Regions from separate parts of the Variovorax humicola genome, predicted to be linked through region 2. Evidence: predicted binding sites of a transcription regulator. Region 2 holds the regulator's gene; each other region holds the start of a gene.
The links. Region 2 encodes FNR, which switches genes on or off when oxygen is low (the NO sensors DNR and NnrR bind a similar motif). Its sites were predicted from a motif close to TTGATNNNNATCAA; they were not measured.

Region 1 (3,272 bases), on a different contig from region 2:
AAGCTGCCGATCGTCACGACCGTCGGATTGCGCGAGCAGCACTTCGGCGTGGCCGAGGGTCTGCGCGCAGATGAGATTCGCGCGCTGCATCCGCGCGCGTGGGAGCAGTGGCTCGAATTTCGCGAAGAGCATTCGATGCCCGAAGGCGAATCGGCACTCGTATTTCATGCGCGGATCATCGAGGCGCTGCGGCGAATCGCGACGACGCATGCCGGCCAGAACGTGCTGGTGGTGACGCATGGCGGCGTGCTCGACATGGTGTGGCGCACCGCCAAGGGCATGAGCCTGAGCGGGCCGCGGCAGAGCGACATTCCCAACGCCGGGTTCAACCGCGTTCGGCTGGCCGATGCGGCGCATCCAACGCGCATCGAGATCCTCGATTGGGCCGACACGGCGCACCTGAAGGATCTGCCGCCGCAGCCGACCTACGACCAGCGCCGTCACCTGGCGCCTGCTTCCGTGGTCAAGCGCTCGTCAGACGCCGGCTGATTTCCCTCGGCGTCTTGCTGAGCGGCCCGTCGGTGGTTTCCATGTGGGCGACGAGGAACTGCTCACTGCCGACCAGCAGCTTGCGATAGAGCAATTCGCACAATTCGCGTGCGCGCAGGCCGGGCCAATCGTCGGGCAGCAAGGCCGCCGGCAGGTTGGGATCGCGCAGCAAGACCCGGCGGTATTCGTGGATCAGCAAGGTGCGCAGGAAGAAGGCTTCAGCCTGCGTCAATGAATCCAGCAGCGCGACAGCAGGCGCGAAGCGGGTGATGAATTGCTGCCATGCCTGCTCCACCTTGGCGAGCTTGAAGGTGTCGTGCATCAGCGCCTGCAGCGGCTTGCGGCCGTAGTCGTCGAGGCTCTGCGCGCTCAGCACGGCAACGTGCCCTTCGGCCTTGGCGGCTCGCAGTATTTCCTGCAGCGATTGGTGGTCCACATGCGGGTGCGCAAAGATGCCGGGGGACAACTGGCCGAAGCTTTCCCACAGCAGTTCGCGCTTCAGGTGCTGGCGCATGCTGGCGCGCATGCCGGCTTCCAGCAGCACCAGCGTCCATCGGCCGTCCCATGTGGGGAGGTTGAACTCGTAGATGCGCCGGTCGGCATGCCGCACACGCAACAGGCCCACATCCGACAAACCGTAGTAGCTGCGTCGCCCGATGCGCGTGGCGCTGAACCAATCATCCGCGGTGAGGCGGAATGCACTGGTGCGCACCAGCCGCGACGAGATGCCGAACGGCTCCGCCAGGCTGATCAAACTGCCCAGCCAGACCGACTGGCGCCGCGGTGCGATCGCGTCGCCGTAGATGGTGATCAGCACCGAGTTGGCACGCATCACGAGCCCGCGCCGAAGCCTCGCAACGCTGGGCGAGATCTTCCCTTCAAGCGTTGCCGATGGCATGGCGTGCTCCGGAAATGATACACATCATTCGATTGTATGAGTCCTTTTGTATCACTACCATTCATTTCAGTTCGAGGGATTGATCCTCGTCAACGACACGATGAATGGAGACATGCATGTACGCACAACTCGTCGAGACGGGTGCACAGGCGGTCAAGACGCTGGATGAAATGTCGCCGCAGGAGCGCGCATTTCAGGAGCGGATCGACGCCAGCATCAAGGTCGAACCCAAGGATTGGATGCCTGAGGGTTATCGCAAGACGCTGATCCGGCAGATCTCGCAACACGCGCATTCCGAATACGTCGGCATGCTGCCCGAAGCCAACTGGATCACGCGGGCGCCCACGCTGCAACGCAAGGCCATCCTCATGGCCAAGGTGCAGGATGAAGCGGGCCACGGCCTGTACTTGTACAGCGCGGTCGAGACGCTCGGCGTGACGCGCGACCAGACTTACCTCGACCTGCTGTCGGGCAAGGCCAAGTACTCGAGCATCTTCAACTACCCCACACTGACCTGGGCCGACATCGGCGCCATCGGCTGGCTGGTCGATGGCTCGGCGATCGTGAACCAGGTGCCGATCTGCCGCTGCTCCTACGGGCCGTATGCGCGCGCCATGGTGCGGGTGTGCAAGGAGGAATCGTTCCATCAGCGCCAGGGCTTCGAGATCATGCACACGCTGTGCCGCGGCACGCCGGCGCAGAAGGCGATGGCGCAGGACGCGCTCAACCGCTGGTGGTGGCCTTCCATCGCCATGCATGGCCCGGCCGATGACCAGTCGGTGAACAGCGCGCAGTCGATGGCCTGGAAGATCAAGTCGCAGACCAACGATGCGCTGCGCCAGAAGTTCATCGACCAGACCGTGCCGCAAGCCGAGTTCCTCGGCCTGACGATTCCCGACGCCGACCTGAGGTGGAACGAGGAACGCGGCCACTACGACTACGGCCCCATCGACTGGGAAGATTTTTTCAACGTGGTGCGCGGCAAGGGACCATGCAACCAGGAGCGCCTGGCAGCGCGCAACAAGGCATGGGACGAAGGCGCCTGGTTTCGCGAAGCGATGCAGGCCTACGCGGACCAGCAGGAACAACCCGACGAACTGAAGGTGGCATGACATGAACCCCGAGCAAAAAACCCGACGCGAATGGCCCCTGTGGGAAATCTTCATTCGCAGCCAGCACGGCCTCGCGCACAAGCATGTGGGCAGCCTGCATGCAGTGGATGGCGCCAGCGCCGTACAGCATGCGCGTGATGTCTACACGCGGCGCAACGAAGGCGTGAGCATCTGGGTCGTGCGTGCGGCCGACGTGCTGGCCAGCAGCCCCGGCGACAAGGAGGCGCTGTTCGACGCGGCGCAGAGCAAGGTGTATCGCCATCCGACGTTCTTTCCCATGCCCGATGGCGTGGAGCACATCTAGAAATGAAACACCCCCGAAGCGCCTGCGGCGCCTCCCCCTCGAGGGACCGATACCAGCGGCACGGCGAAGCCGGTTCCGCGGTATCCCTGGTGGTATCCCTGGTATTTGGCGGCGCCAGTTTCATCTGCCGCGGGTCGCGCGAAGCGCGGTGGAGCAACTGACATGAACGCGAAACTCGAATACCTGCTGCGCATGGGCGACAACTGCCTGGTGCTGTCGCAGCAACTGGCCGCCTGGTGCGGCCATGGGCCGGCGCTGGAGGAAGATCTTGCGCTGACCAACGTGGCGCTCGACTTGCTGGGACAGTCGCGGATGTGGCTGACCCTGGCGGGCGAGGAAGAAGGCCTTGGCCGCGACGAAGACGCGCTCGCCTACTTCCGCGACGGCAATGAATTCCGCAACCTCCTGCTCGTGGAGCAGCCCAACGGCCATTACGGCAACACGGTGGCGCGGCAGTTCCTGTTCGATG
Region 2 (3,272 bases):
GACGGTCTACACGGAAATGTTCATGTGGGTCGAGCAGAAGGTCGAGGGCAACCGCATCGCGCGCATGCGGCTCGACGGCGAACCTTTCTCGCTGGAGAAGTTGGTGAAGAAGTGGTTCAAGCACGTCGTATGGCTTTGCATCGCGATGTGGACCGGCTTCACCTTCGTCGGCTACTTCACGCCGATCCGTGAACTCGGCCTGGAATTCCTGCAGACGCGCATGGGCTCGTGGGAGGTGTTCTGGGTCATCTTCTATGGCTTCGCGACCTACGGCAATGCCGGCTTCATGCGCGAGCAGGTGTGCAAGTACATGTGCCCCTATGCGAGGTTCCAGAGCGCGATGTTCGATCGCGACACCCTGATCGTCAGCTATGACCTCGCACGCGGCGAGCCTCGCGGCGTCCGCGCCAAGGGGCAGGAGGGAAGGGCGCTGGGATTGGGCGACTGCATCGACTGCTCGCTGTGCGTGCAGGTCTGCCCGACCGGCATCGACATCCGCGAAGGGCTGCAGTACGAATGCATCGGCTGCGGGCTGTGCGTCGACGGCTGCAACACCGTGATGGACCGCATGGCCCTGCCGCGCGGGCTGATCCGATACGCGACCGAGAACGGGCTGGCGAACGGATGGTCGTCGGCGCAGGTCTGGCGCCGGGTGTTCCGCCCGCGTGTGTTGATCTATGGCGGCGTGCTGCTGGTCCTCGGCATCGGCCTGCTCGCGAGCCTGGTGCTGCGGATGCCGCTGAAGGTCGATGTCGTGCGCGACCGCGGCGCGTTGGCCCGCATCGTCGAGGGCGGCCAACTCGAGAACGTCTATCGCCTGCAGATCATGAACGCCACCGAAGAGCAGCAGACCTACCGCATCGAGGCCAACGGGCTGGATGGGCTGCACGTGGCATCCGCCGAAGTCGTGGAAGTGGAGTCGGCCCAGTCGCGCTGGGTGGCGGTCCGCCTGCAGTTGCCCGCCGACAAGGCCCCGGCCGGATCGCACACGGTGCACTTCGAAGTGCGCTCCGCGGATGGACGCGCCCATGTTTCCGAGAAGGCCGTGTTCCTGGTGCCCCGATGAACCCGAAAGGACAAAGCATGACGACAGCGACCGAACCATCCACCTCGCTACCGTGGTGGCGCTTCCCGCTGGTATGGCTGGTCATCGGCCTGCCGGCGGCCGTGGTCATCGCGAGCGTTGGCTCCGCCTGGATTGCCATTCACACCAGCGACTCGGTGGTCGAGGAGGACTACTACCGCAAGGGCGTCGAGATCAACCGTACCCTGGCCGACAAGGGTTTGATGCCGGCGCAGACGGCCCGCAATCATGCGATGACGCCGGCCGGGGACATTCCGGTGCCATCGCGCATCGCCAAGCCATGAGCGCGCGCAAGTGGATCTCGATCCTGTGGCCCGCCTTCCTGCTGGCGAGCCTCATGGAAGTGGTGGTGTTCGCCCTTGTCGACCCTTCGGATCTGCGATGGGGAGCGGAAGGCCTGGGTTATTCGCGGCAGGCGATCTACACCACGAGCTTCCTTGTCTTCTGGGCGATGTCCGCGGCCTCGTGTGCGCTCACGCTGGCGCTGGCCACGGTGCCGCCCGAGGACGAAGGCACGCTGCGCCGCATCAACGCCCGGGCGGATTGACGATGCGCTGCAGGGCCTGCGAATCGAGGATGCGCAGGTTGCGGTGCTGTACCTCGACGATGCCGTCCTCCACGAACTTCGACAGCGTCCGGCTGATGGTTTCCAGCTTCAGGCCGAGATAGCTGCCGATCTCCTCGCGCGTCATGCGCAGGATCACCTCGGAGCGCGAGAAGCCGCGCGCGTGCAATCTCTGCACGAGGTTGAGCAGGAAGGCGGCGAGCCGCTCCTCCGCGCGCATGCTGCCGAGCAGCAGCATCACGCCGTTCTCGCGCACGATCTCGCGGCTCATGATCCGGTGCACGTGGCGCTGCAGCGCCGGCACTTCGCGCGACAGCGCTTCGACGCGCTCGAAGGGGATGACGCAGACCTCCGAATCCTCGAGCGCAACCGCATCGCAGTTGTGATGCTCGTTGACGATGCCGTCCAGGCCCATGATCTCCCCGGCCATCTGGAAACCGGTGACCTGGTCGCGGCCGTCGTCGCTGGCCACGCGGGTCTTGAACACGCCCGTGCGAATGGCATACAGCGCGGTGAAGCGCTCGCCGTTGTGGAACAGCGTCTCGCGCCGGCGCAGCTTGCGCCGCGTCTTGACCAGGCCATCGATGCGCAGGAGTTCGTCGGGCTCCAGCCCGGCGGGCATGCAGAGCTCTCGCAGATTGCAGTTGGAGCAGGCGACCTTGATGTTGTGGGTGATGGTCATGGGCAGTCTTTGTCGATTGCGCAAATTCTGGCGGGCACTACCTGCGATCGGCTTGATGCAGGTCAAGGCATGCAACCGACATCCAGGGCACATTGAATTTCCTTCAATGCAATGCGCGAGTCACACGATGTCTTTCATCTGCCCACCCGCCGAGTCGCACGTTCCCCAATTGCTGCCCTCGGTCGCAATGCTGCGGCGCTTCGAGATCGCCGGTCCGCGCTACACCTCCTACCCCACGGCCGATCGATTCGTCGAGGCCTTCGACGCGGCGGACTACGCGCAGGCATTGCGCCAGCGCCGCAGTGCCGGCGCCCGTGCGCTGCCCTTGTCGCTCTATGTCCACGTGCCGTTCTGCGAGTCGCTGTGCTACTTCTGCGCCTGCAACAAGATCGTGACGCGCCATCACGAGCGGGCGGCAGAGTACCTCGACTACCTGGCGCGTGAAATCGAACTGCAGACGGCGCAACTGGGCCGCGGCGCGCTGGTGAGTCAATTGCACCTGGGCGGCGGCTCGCCGACCTTTCTCGACGACGCGCAACTGGCCCGGCTGATGGACATGCTGCAGGGTGCCTTCACCTTCACGCCGGATTGCGAGCGGTCCATCGAGATCGACCCGCGCACCGTCGACGCCGAGCGACTTGCGAGCCTGTCGGCGCTGGGCTTCAACCGCTTGAGCTTCGGCGTGCAGGATTTCGACCCCGAGGTGCAAAAGGCGATCCATCGCGTCCAGCCGGCCGCGCAGGTCTTCGAGCTCATGTCGATAGCGCGGCAACTGGGCTTCAAGTCGGTCAATATCGACCTGATCTATGGCTTGCCGCTTCAGACCGTGGAGTCGTTCGAGCGCACGCTCGATCAGGTCGCGGAGTTGCGGCCCGACCGCATCGCCCTCTATGCGTATGCGCATCTGCCCGACCGGTTCAAGGCACAGCGGCGCATTCACG
Region 3 (3,272 bases), on a different contig from region 2:
GTCGTTGGTTCGGTCGAAAACCTCACCGGCAAGCAACGCATCGTCTGGCTGCGCAGGTTGCGGGCCTGGGGCCGCGCAGCGGTTTGACCGCTGCATCGCCACCGGCCCTTCCTCGATGGTCCGCTGACTACCGCTTCGCCTCGCGCGTCGTGCGTGCGGACAACCGTCCCATCAAGGCCCTCGACCTTGGCAGGTCCCGAAGCAACGGCGGCACCGACAGGCCCAGCAGCAGGGCCGCGACCGGCACCACGAAGACGAAACCCATGTGCTTGAAACCGAGCGCGCCGGTGATGCCGCCCAGCACGAACATCGCGACCAGGCCACCGCAAACGGCCATGCGTTCGCGGCTGCGCCGCACCTGCAGCAAGGTCGGCGCCTTGCCGCTTCGAGACCAGTAGAACAGCTTGCCCAGTTCCATGCCGAGGTCGGTGACGTTGCCCGTCATGTGCGTGGTGCGCACGCTGCCGCCGGAAGTCTTGGAGCCGACGGCGTTCTGCAGTCCCATGATGAAGGACAGCAGCAGCACGGTGAGCGGAACGGCGAAGGGCGTCGACCAAGTGAGCGTGATCGCCCCGGCCAACCCGAACGGAAACATGAGCCCGGCCTCCAGCAGCAAGGGCAGGGCATAGACGCTGTGCAGGCGATGCGCGCGGCTCCAGTTCACCAGCACCGCGCAAGTGCCGGCACCGGAGATGAATGCAAGGATGGCCCCCAAGGCGTTCAGCACCAGCGTCATGTGGCCCAGGACCAGGCTGTCCGCCACCTGCGAGGCGAATCCGGTCATGTGCGAGGTGTACATGCCAAGCACCAGGAAGCCGCCCGCGTTGACCGCCCCGGCATTGAAGGCGAGCAGCAATCCGAGGCCGACGTTCGTCGAGGGCGCGCGATGTCGGTTGGTGAGCAGGAAGAGGCGGCGCATCGGGCTCGGCCGAGGCCTCAGGCGCCGGCCGCCGCTGCGCCGCGCACCAGCAGTACCGGCACTGGCGCCAGGCGCAACACGGCTTCCGCGCCGCTGCCGAGGAGCATGCGTCCGACGCCTTTGCGGCCGTGGGTGCCGAGCACGATGACGTCAGCGGGCCATACGCTGGCCTGCGCCGCGACCAGTTCCGCCATCTTGCCGGAGAAGCCGTCGTGCAGTACCGACTCGGCCTCGACACCCGCGGACTGCGCCTTGTCCTTTCCGTCCTTCAGCACCTTGGCGCCGTATTCGCGCATCGCCTCGACCCATCGGCCCTGGTGGCTGTCGTACGCGTCCATGGCATGTGCCATCGACATGTCGCCAATCGAATGAAACAGGCGCAGGCGTCCTTTGGTCAGGCCAGCGAGCTTGATGGCCTCTTCGAGGCCGCGCAGCGAGGTTTCGCTTCCGTCGAGCGGAACGAGTATGTTCTGGTACATGGCAGCTCCGTTCTGGTGCAAGGTTGCTTTGAGCCAGTGTGGCGGTGCACCCGGCCAGGCGCCTTGATGTGGCGCAAGCCGTTTCCTTTCCTTGCGCGATGTCAACGCGCCGGGGCAGGCGGTCGGCCATGCTGGGCGGATCGAGGAAGGCGTTTCGCATGAACCCCACTGAATGCACGCCGGTCGAATCCCGGCTGGCTCCGACCGGACTCACCGATGCGCAGGCGGCCAAGCGCTTGCGAAGCGCCGGTCCCAATGTCCTGCCGACCGCGGGCCGCAAGGGCCTGGCGCGCATCGCCTGGGAGGCGCTCACCCAGCCGATGTTCCTCCTGCTGCTGACCACCGCCGGCGTCTACGCGGTACTGGGTGCGCTGGGCGATGCGGCGATGTTGCTGGTGTCGGTGCTGCTGGTGGGCGGCTTGTCGATCTACCAGCAGCAGCGCACGGAACGCGCGATTGATGCGCTCAAGGACCTGTCGAGCCCGCGTTGCGCGGTGGTGCGCGAAGGCCGCACGCTGCGCATCGCCAGCCGGGACCTCGTGCCCGGAGACCGGCTCATCGTCAACGAGGGAGACCGGCTGGCCGCCGATGCGCAGGTGCTGGAATCCAACGCCATCCAGGTGGACGAATCGCTGCTCACCGGCGAATCGGTGCCGGTCGCGAAGTCGCCAGGGGGAGGCGATGCCAATGCGCTGCTGCATGCGGGCAGCCTGGTGGTGCAGGGCGACGGCGTCGCACTCGTGACGTCCACCGGCGCCTCCACGGCGTTGGGGCGCATCGGCGGCTCGCTGGCGCAGATCAAGGCGCGCCCCGGCCGCTTGCAGCAGGAACTCAAGCGCCTGGTGCAGAGCGTAGCCCTGCTGGCGATGTTCACCTGCATCTTTGCTGCCAGCCTGTTCGCCTGGCGCGAAGGCTCGTGGACCGCGGGGCTGCTGGTCGGCCTCACCCTGGCGATGTCACTGATTCCGGAGGAGTTCGCCGTGGTCTGGACCGTGATGCTTGCGCTCGGCGCGTGGCGGCTCGCAGGCTCGCAAGTGCTGACGCGGCAGCCGCAGGCCATCGAGGCGCTGGGCACCACCACGGTGCTGTGCGTGGACAAGACCGGCACGCTCACGCGCAATCAGATGGCGCTCGCGGCCTTGCACGACGGCACGGCGTCGCTGCGCCTGCGCACGGACGCAGACGCGCCGCCGCAATTCCATCGCCTGCTCGCGGGCGCCATGCAGGCCAGCGTACGCGACGGCGTGGAGCCGATGGACCGCGCGATATTCCGCTCCGCGGACCAGGCGGGGGTCCCCCCGGTCGCCGGATGGGAGGCGGGTGCGCGCCGGGGCGTGCGCGAGGGAGCGCCCTACGTGGTGCAGTGGTGGCGCGAATCCGGCGGATCTCAACGCCAGCGCGTTGCCGTGAAGGGCGCGGCGGAGGCATTGCTGGCGCGTTGCGATGCCGACGCGGATGTCCTGAAGGAATTGCATGCGCAGGCAGAGCGATGGAGTGCCTCGGGTTTGCGGGTCCTCGCCGTGGCCGAAGGATTCACCGATGCCAGGTGTGACGATGCGGCGCTCCCCGACGGCCTGCGCCTGGCGCCGCTGGGGCTGCTGGGCTTCATGGACCCGCTGCGCGACGAAGTGCCTCGGGCCGTCGAGGAATGCCGGCAGGCCGGCGTGCGCGTAATCATGATCACCGGCGATGCGCCGCGCACCGCGGATGCGATCGCACGGCTCGCGGGCCTGGTTGGCGGCGACGATCCGCCCGCCGTGACAGGGGCCGAACTGGCCCGCATGCGCGATGCGGAACTGCGCGAATGCCTGCGCCGCGTCCGCGTGTTCGCACGGATGGACCCGGCGCAGAAGCTGCGCATCGTGCATGCGTTG

Region 1: paaA (1,2-phenylacetyl-CoA epoxidase subunit PaaA) is a predicted target of FNR. The motif match lies at 1,467-1,480, and genes of this name have one in related genera.
Region 3: WKW80_RS31695 (universal stress protein) is a predicted target of FNR. The motif match lies at 1,462-1,475, and genes of this name have one in related genera.

Annotation. Positions count from the first base shown of each region.
Region 1 is NZ_JBBKZV010000015.1:51,195-54,466, reverse strand. Features, by position in the region: gene WKW80_RS21765 (histidine phosphatase family protein) at 1-489, shown strand, start outside; gene paaX (phenylacetic acid degradation operon negative regulatory protein PaaX) at 464-1,387, opposite strand; gene paaA (1,2-phenylacetyl-CoA epoxidase subunit PaaA) at 1,504-2,499, shown strand; gene paaB (1,2-phenylacetyl-CoA epoxidase subunit PaaB) at 2,501-2,803, shown strand; gene paaC (1,2-phenylacetyl-CoA epoxidase subunit PaaC) at 2,966-3,272, shown strand, end outside.
Region 2 is NZ_JBBKZV010000028.1:60,543-63,814, forward strand. Features, by position in the region: gene ccoG (cytochrome c oxidase accessory protein CcoG) at 1-1,066, shown strand, start outside; gene WKW80_RS29080 (FixH family protein) at 1,084-1,368, shown strand; gene WKW80_RS29085 (hypothetical protein) at 1,365-1,631, shown strand; gene fnr (fumarate/nitrate reduction transcriptional regulator Fnr) at 1,612-2,331, opposite strand; gene hemN (oxygen-independent coproporphyrinogen III oxidase) at 2,459-3,272, shown strand, end outside.
Region 3 is NZ_JBBKZV010000036.1:2,699-5,970, forward strand. Features, by position in the region: gene WKW80_RS31685 (NAD(P)H-dependent oxidoreductase) at 1-87, shown strand, start outside; gene WKW80_RS31690 (YoaK family protein) at 128-919, opposite strand; gene WKW80_RS31695 (universal stress protein) at 937-1,398, opposite strand; gene WKW80_RS31700 (cation-translocating P-type ATPase) at 1,557-3,272, shown strand, end outside.